DNA from 2 places in the Jonesia denitrificans DSM 20603 genome. Region 2 is predicted to be linked to the other one. Evidence: riboswitches for the same ligand, from Rfam matches in the RefSeq annotation. Region 2 holds a riboswitch; the other holds the start of a gene.
What was found. Region 2 has a riboswitch for S-adenosylmethionine ahead of JDEN_RS11980 (aminotransferase class V-fold PLP-dependent enzyme). Riboswitches for the same ligand answer to the same signal wherever they lie in the genome.
Positions count from the first base shown of each region.

Region 1: it holds a riboswitch for S-adenosylmethionine, as region 2 does, so the genes downstream of both, JDEN_RS00965 (methylenetetrahydrofolate reductase) here and JDEN_RS11980 (aminotransferase class V-fold PLP-dependent enzyme) in region 2, are expected to answer to the same signal.

Region 1 covers NC_013174.1:204,549-208,032, forward strand. The annotation lists gene metE (5-methyltetrahydropteroyltriglutamate--homocysteine S-methyltransferase) at 1-619, opposite strand, end outside; gene JDEN_RS00965 (methylenetetrahydrofolate reductase) at 731-1,750, opposite strand; SAM riboswitch class I at 1,758-1,865, opposite strand; gene JDEN_RS00975 (hypothetical protein) at 2,106-2,732, shown strand; gene JDEN_RS00980 (ABC transporter ATP-binding protein/permease) at 2,862-3,484, shown strand, end outside.
Region 2 covers NC_013174.1:2,555,056-2,558,539, reverse strand. The annotation lists gene JDEN_RS11990 (O-succinylhomoserine sulfhydrylase) at 1-486, opposite strand, end outside; gene JDEN_RS11985 (rhodanese-like domain-containing protein) at 491-916, opposite strand; SAM riboswitch class I at 922-1,019, opposite strand; SAM riboswitch class IV at 1,132-1,249, shown strand; gene JDEN_RS11980 (aminotransferase class V-fold PLP-dependent enzyme) at 1,367-2,803, shown strand; gene rlmC (23S rRNA (uracil(747)-C(5))-methyltransferase RlmC) at 2,948-3,484, shown strand, end outside.

The DNA.
Region 1 (3,484 bases), 400 kb from region 2:
GAACCGCCAGCAACTCCACGTACACACCCACCAACTCGTCCAGGCGTGACAACGGGTCAAAACCCGTGGAAGCGGAAGTCGCAGCTTTGGACAGCGCCAAGAACGTCACCGGACCAACAATCGTTGGGCGGGTGACAAAACCCTGCGCACGGGCCTCGTCGACCAGCGACGTCACCAACGTCGGGTTCAACACAAACGGGGTGGACTCATCTACTTCCGGAACCAAATAGTGGTAGTTCGTGTTGAACCACTTCGTCATCTCTAACGGGGCATCATCACCCACACCACGCGCCACCGTGCTGTACGCACCAACCAGGTCCCCCGACCAATCCAACGAACGGAACCGGTCTGGGATCACCCCAAACGTCACGGCCGCATCAAGAACCTGGTCATACCAACTAAACGACTCCGGGATCGAGGAGTCATCGCGCCCCAACCCGCGGGCCGCTAACCGTTCCCGGGTGGCAGCCCGTAATTGGTGGGTTGTGGCAGCGAACTCATCCGCATTGGACCGACCCGCCCACAACGACTCCAACGCACGCTTGAGCTGGCGGCGGTCCCCAATACGCGGGTACCCCAAAATCGTGGCAGACGGAAAAACAGAAGAAACAAAAGACATGGTCATCCCTCACAAGAAAACGGAAAACCCTACAGTCGCCCACACGGCGCGACCAGCAGAGACGGACACGTCACCACCCGATCACAAGGCACCACACGGGGCACCCGCAACCTACGCAGTGACAGGGGATGCGCCAACCTGCGGCCACCCGGCCACATCCACTGGCTGCGGTGAACGCACAGGCGCCACCCCACCCAGTGAACCTCCGAGGTGTACGCCCTCGAGCAGGTCCAGTGCAGGTTCGTGCTTATTAAACGTGTAAATGTGCAACCCGGGGGCCCCGGAGTCAAGGACCGCGTTCGCTAAATCCACTGACGCCGCAATGCCGTGAGAGTGCCGCACATGGGGGCTAGCAATCGCATCTAACTGTGCTGCTAACTCAAGGGGGACCGGTACTCCGGTCAACTGTTCCAACCGTCGTAACCGTTGTGGATCGGTCATCGGCAAGATGCCAGCCACGATGGGAATGGTGACACCCAAGGAACGTGCCACATCCACAAACTCGGTGTACGCCGACGCCGTGTAGAACAACTGGGTGATCGCAAAGTTCGCGCCAGCTTGCTGCTTTTGCAACAGTCGGGCAGCTTCTTGTTCACGGGTTGTCCCCGCATCGCGGTTCCCCTCTGGGAACGTCGCAACCGCGATGGTTAACGGCTTCATTGCCCCACGCAGCGCCTCAGACGCATCTGCCTGACACCGTTGCGCTTCCACATCACGCAGAAGCGCAATGAGTTCGAGCGACGACACCACACCGTTGGTGGGTGGCGCCCAGTCAGGTTGGTCCTTTGGTGGGTCTCCCCGCAACGCGAGGAACGTGCGCGCCCCGGCTGCCAGGAAATCATCAATGGTGTCTGCCACGTTGTCTCGAGTCGCCCCCACACAGGTGAGGTGCGCGATCGGCAACACGTTGGTGTGTTGCACGAGAGTTTCCACCACTGTGCGCGCCGAATCGCGGTCGCCCCCCGCTGCGCCGTAGGTGACGGACACAAAATCGGGATGCGCCTCAACAAGCTTGCGGGCAGTGTTCCAAAACTTTGGTGCCGCCGCAGGGTTACGCGGAGGCATCAACTCGAACGACACCGTAGGCCGGTGAAATCCGCGAGCTGTGGCTGACACGTCAAAGGAAGCCATGACTAATTCTCCATCGGATCTGGCGTTAGCACCCGTTTCCCTGTGGAGGCTTCCGTTCAGGAGTGGGTTGCTGCGGCGTCAACGAGCCAGAACTCTCGGCCGCTCTGGATGGAACAGAACACGATCAGTGTGCACCGGATTCCGGTGCGTGAACAACCAGCGTCCACATTGTGGGCTTCTGTGTCGCGGGTGGAGAACTTCTTTCTTTCACCCTGTAAGTCCACGGGGAGTTGTGACACAAACATGGTGGGGACACAGTGGTGCCGCCCAGATCACAACAGGGCTTTGGGGGAAGCGTGATCGGGCGGCACCAAACCCTTAGTGCCGGGTTGATTGATGAGGAAAAGGTGGAGGCATGTCACCAGTGACACCTGCGACGGGGATCATGCTTGCTCCCGAGGGACGCAGGTTCTCTGCGCCTCTTGTTTCTCGGTTTCGCGTGGTGACTCTTCCGCGACCGGTGCTGGTTGTGTTGGCTGCGACAGGGCTGGGTGTCGTGTTGATCGGTGTTGATCACGGGGTGTCCTCGGTCGGTACCCGAAGTGGTTCTGTGTCCAGTTTTGCGGCGGTGATTGACCCGCAGGTGTCATGCTCGCAGTGGTGGCTGATCACCCACCTGGCATTGATGTTACTCATTCCTTTTGTCATGTTGTGGGCGGTGCAGCCGTTGTCCCAGGAGCCCGCCGCCCGACGCGCCGCGAACTTACCGCAGGTGCCCCTGTTGATCGCAGCGTTAACAATCACGGTCGGGTCTGCACTGGTGATCACGGTGGCGTCCATGATGCCCATGGTGCAACCCTTCGCGCATGCGGCGACCGTGTATGCGGCGAGTGGCCCCTTTGTATCACTGGGGTTGTGGGCTGCCTTGTTTGCTGGGACTTTTGCTGCTGAATCACGCCGTTGGGGGTACGTGTGGTGGGTGTGTTTGATGGGAGTGCTCGCAGTGGTCGTTGAAGGCGGGTTGCATCTTCTTGTGCGCTAGTTACATCGGGTGTGACCAGGATCAATAACCGATGCGCGCACCTACTGAGTGCCACCATGTTGCGTGTGTTAGGTTGCAGTCATGTCGGCGTCCCACCCTTCGTCACCCCCGTCCTCACGACCTGATTCTGTGACGACTTCCCGGCCAGGTCACCCCGGTCACCCAACCGGCAATGGTCACCCCGGCGACCGTGACGGTTCTCGCGCAAAGGGCGGGCCAAGTGGGCCGCCGCCGGTGGACCCAGCGTTGCTGTACTCACCACTTCTTGCCCGCACAACTCGTTGGTCGGCAGTGTTGTTCAGTGCCGCATCGGTTGTCACGGGCCTGTTGTTTGTGCTGGTTGGCGCGGTGGTGGACCGGTATCTCGCGACCTCAGGGGCCACCCCAGACATTGTGGAAGCAGGGACGCTTCCAGACGCAAACCAGGCCCCGTTTGCTCCGCTTGTTGCGGGAATCAGCCCAACAGTAGGGGAATGGTCCACCCTGGTGGTCGCGGTTCTTGCCGCCGTGCTCACCGGTGCCGGGGTGTGGGTCACGGCGCGAGGAAGCGCGCGTGAAGAAGCAACGGTCCGTGACCGCATCATTCGGCAGATCTTGCGGGTCGGGCCAACGCCACGGGCGGGTGATCGCACGGGAGCAGTGGTGTCCATGGCCATGGACGGCGCGGAACGGGTCGCCGCGTACCGGGTGGGGTTTGTGGGTCCATCGGTTGCTTCGGTGGTGTCGCCGGTGTTGGTGTTAGGTGTGATTGC
Region 2 (3,484 bases):
GATGTCTTGCATGGGGTTGGATGGTGTTTCAAAAAACACCACGTCAGCTGGGGTGGCGAGGGCTTCTTCCCATTGGGATAGAACGTGGCCGTCAACATAGTCGGTGCGGATGCCCCACTTGGCGAAGATGTCGTCAAAGATCACCAGGGATGAGCCGAACAAGGCGCGCGCGGCAACGATGCGCGACCCGGATTTCACCACGGCGGCGAGTGCTGTGAACACGGCGGACATGCCGGTGGCGGTGGCGTAGCAGGCGTCAGCGCCTTCCATGAGGCGCAGGCGCTCTTCGAAGGTGTGGACGGTGGGGTTTCCGTACCGTGAGTAGATGAACCGATCGATGTCGCCGTTAAAGGCAGCTTCTGCTTCCTGAGCAGTGGAGTACACGTATCCCTGGGTGAGGAAGAGAGGTTCAGAGGTTTCGTCGAAGGCGGTACGGGTTTGCCCGCCCCGCACGGCAAGGGTAGCGGGGCGTAGGGTGCGGGACACGGGGTTACTCGCCTTCGGTGAAGGTGGTGGTGGGCAGGCCGCGCAGTTTCCACCCGTTGACGGTGCGGTTGCCGTAGTCGTCGGTGTCGCCTTCGAATCCTTCAAGGACATTGTAGGCGGGGCCGTACCCGGCAACGGTGGCGGCCGTAGCTGCGCCAATGGAGCGGTTCCCAGAGCGGCACAGGAAGATGATGGGTCGGCCATCGCCCGGGGTGACCCCGGTGTTGGCGAGTTGGGTGAGGAACTGGTTGTTGGGTCCGAACGCGGTGACCCATTCGATGTAGTGAACGTCGTGGTTGATGCTGGTGAGGTCGGGGACCCCAATGGTTTGCCATTCCCCTACCGTGCGGACGTCCACGAACACGGCGTCGGGGTTCTGTGCGGCAAGGTCAAACGCTTCTTGCGGGGTTAGGTCGCCTGCATATGTCATGCTGTCCTCCATCGTTCTGGCGTTAGCACCCTCACCCGGATGACGTGTCGGGGGGTTGCTGCGGTGTCACGGTGCCAAGTCACTCGACCGCTCTGGATGGTTGTACTCAACGATCATGACCGATGACCGCAAAAAATGAGACACCCTTTTCAAAATGTGAGACGTGTGTGGTGTGGCGTTGACACCACAGACCAACATCCCACACTCTGGTGTCAGGTCACGAGTGCCAGCGTAAAACCCCGGTTTGCTGGCCGGCAACCCTCCACCTGCGGTGGGGTGCCCCGGGTGAAGACCAGGCCCCGAGCCAACCAGCTCCGGGGGCAAGCGCGGGACCTGTCACCTGACAATCCCACCCATGAGCGCCACAAGCGCCACGCACATCACGCCACACCCGTGGCGCGGCTGGGTGAACAGGCAGGCAGGGAGGTCCCCATCACCATGGAGACACACATGAACCACCACACACCATGCCTTCCCGTAGTTGGCGCCCACACCCGGGTTCCCCTCATCAACGGTGGGTCAACCACATACGCCAACCTTGACTGCGCCGCCAGCGCCCCGGCACTAGTCGCCGTCCAAGAACGGGTCAACCAAGTCCTCCCGCTGTACGCCTCCGTGCACCGAGGCGCCGGATACCTCTCCCAAGTATCCACCGCACTGTACGAAGCAGCGCGCACAAGCATCGGTCAGCATGTGGGCGCCCGCGCAGACGACGTCACCATCATCACCCGGCACACCACCGATTCCCTCAACCTCCTCGCCGGGTGCATCCCCACCAACCCTGACGGGACCCCCGGGAAAGTCCTCGTCCTCGACATCGAACACCACGCGAACCTCCTGCCCTGGCAAGCCGCATCCGGTGGGGCAACAGTCATCACCGCTGCCACAACCATCCGTGAAACCCTCACCCAACTACGCGCCGAACTAGCCCGCGACAACTACACACTCGTGGCAGCAACAGGCGCCTCCAACGTCACCGGTGAAGCACTACCCATCACCGAGCTCGTTGACATCGCCCACGCAGCAGGTGCACGCATCGTCATTGACGCCGCCCAACTCGTCCCACACCGCGGATTCTCCCTCACCACCAGCGGCGCAGACTACGTTGTGTTCTCCGGCCACAAAACCTACGCGCCCTTTGGCGCAGGTGCACTCGTTGGTCGACGTGATTGGCTCGACGCTGGACACCCGTACCTCGCAGGGGGAGGCGCGGTTCACAACGTCACACTCACCACCATCACCTGGGCGCCAGCCCCCGCCCGACACGAAGCAGGATCACCCAACGTGATCGGTGCTGTTGCGCTCGCAGCAGCGTGCGAGGCGTTAGGAAACCTCCCTGCCGGCGAACTGGAACGCCACGAAAACGTGTTGCGCACGCGGCTTGTCGAGGGTTTGTCGGCCATTGAGGGAGTACGGATCTTGCGGCTGTGGGAAGACTCCTGCGACCCGGTAGGGGTGGTTTCCTTCACGGTTGCTCAGTGCGACCCAGGGCTTGTCGCCGCATACCTGTCAGCAGAACACGGTATTGGGGTGCGAGACGGGCGTTTTTGCGCCCACCCACTGCTCACCCGGTTAGGGGTTGAGAACGGGGCGATTCGCGCATCAGTTGGGGTAGGAACCACAGTAGACGAGGTGGAACGCCTTATTGCTGCGGTCACCCAGTGGGTTGAGCAGGGAAGTGACGCCACCTACGACATCATCAACGGCTGCTGGGCTGTGCACAACGACCCACGGCCCACACCAGCCGGATCCGGGTTAGACGGTCTCATTGCAACCGCTGCTGCAGCTGTTGCCGACGTAGCAGCCGGGTGCGGCCCGACCCCGCGCACCCGCCCCACACAAACCGATACGCACCCCAAGGAGAACTCACCGGTCCCTGTGGCATAACTGCCGGTTCAGTGTGAGGAACCCTCACCCACCAGCCGCCAGCCACTTCGCTACCAGTCTCGCCACCAGCCTGACCGGTTCCAACCACCCCGATGCGCCAAGGCCCGGCAAGGCACCCGTCAACTCATGAGGAACAATAGTGAGATGCAGTGCCACCACTTTGACGCACACAGGTGCCGTTCGTGCGCCCTCCTTGACATCCCCTACGAGCGTCAACTCGCCACAAAAGCCGCTGACGTGCACGCACTCCTTGGGGAATACCCCGATCTTGACTGGCTCCCTCCCGTTGCCAGTGCCCAAGCAGGGTTTCGCAACAAAGCGAAAATGGCGGTATCTGGCACAGCAGACAACCCGATCCTTGGGATCCTTGATGCGTCCTTTGGTGGCGTTGACCTGCGTGATTGCCCTTTGTACACGCAGGGCATGCAGGAAGTGCTTGACGCGGTGAGGGCCTTCATCATGGCCGCCCGCATAGAACCGTATCGAGTTGCTGACCGGCGTGGTGAACTCAAATATGTCCTCGTCACCGAATCCCCGGACAGTGAGTACATGGTGCGATTCGTGGCCCGCTCGCAGGAACCGGTTACGCGCATCAGCAAGCACCTTCCCGGTTGGCTCGCCGAGAATCCGCAGGTGCGGGTGGTCACTGTCAACCTGCAACCTGAACACAAAGCGATCCTC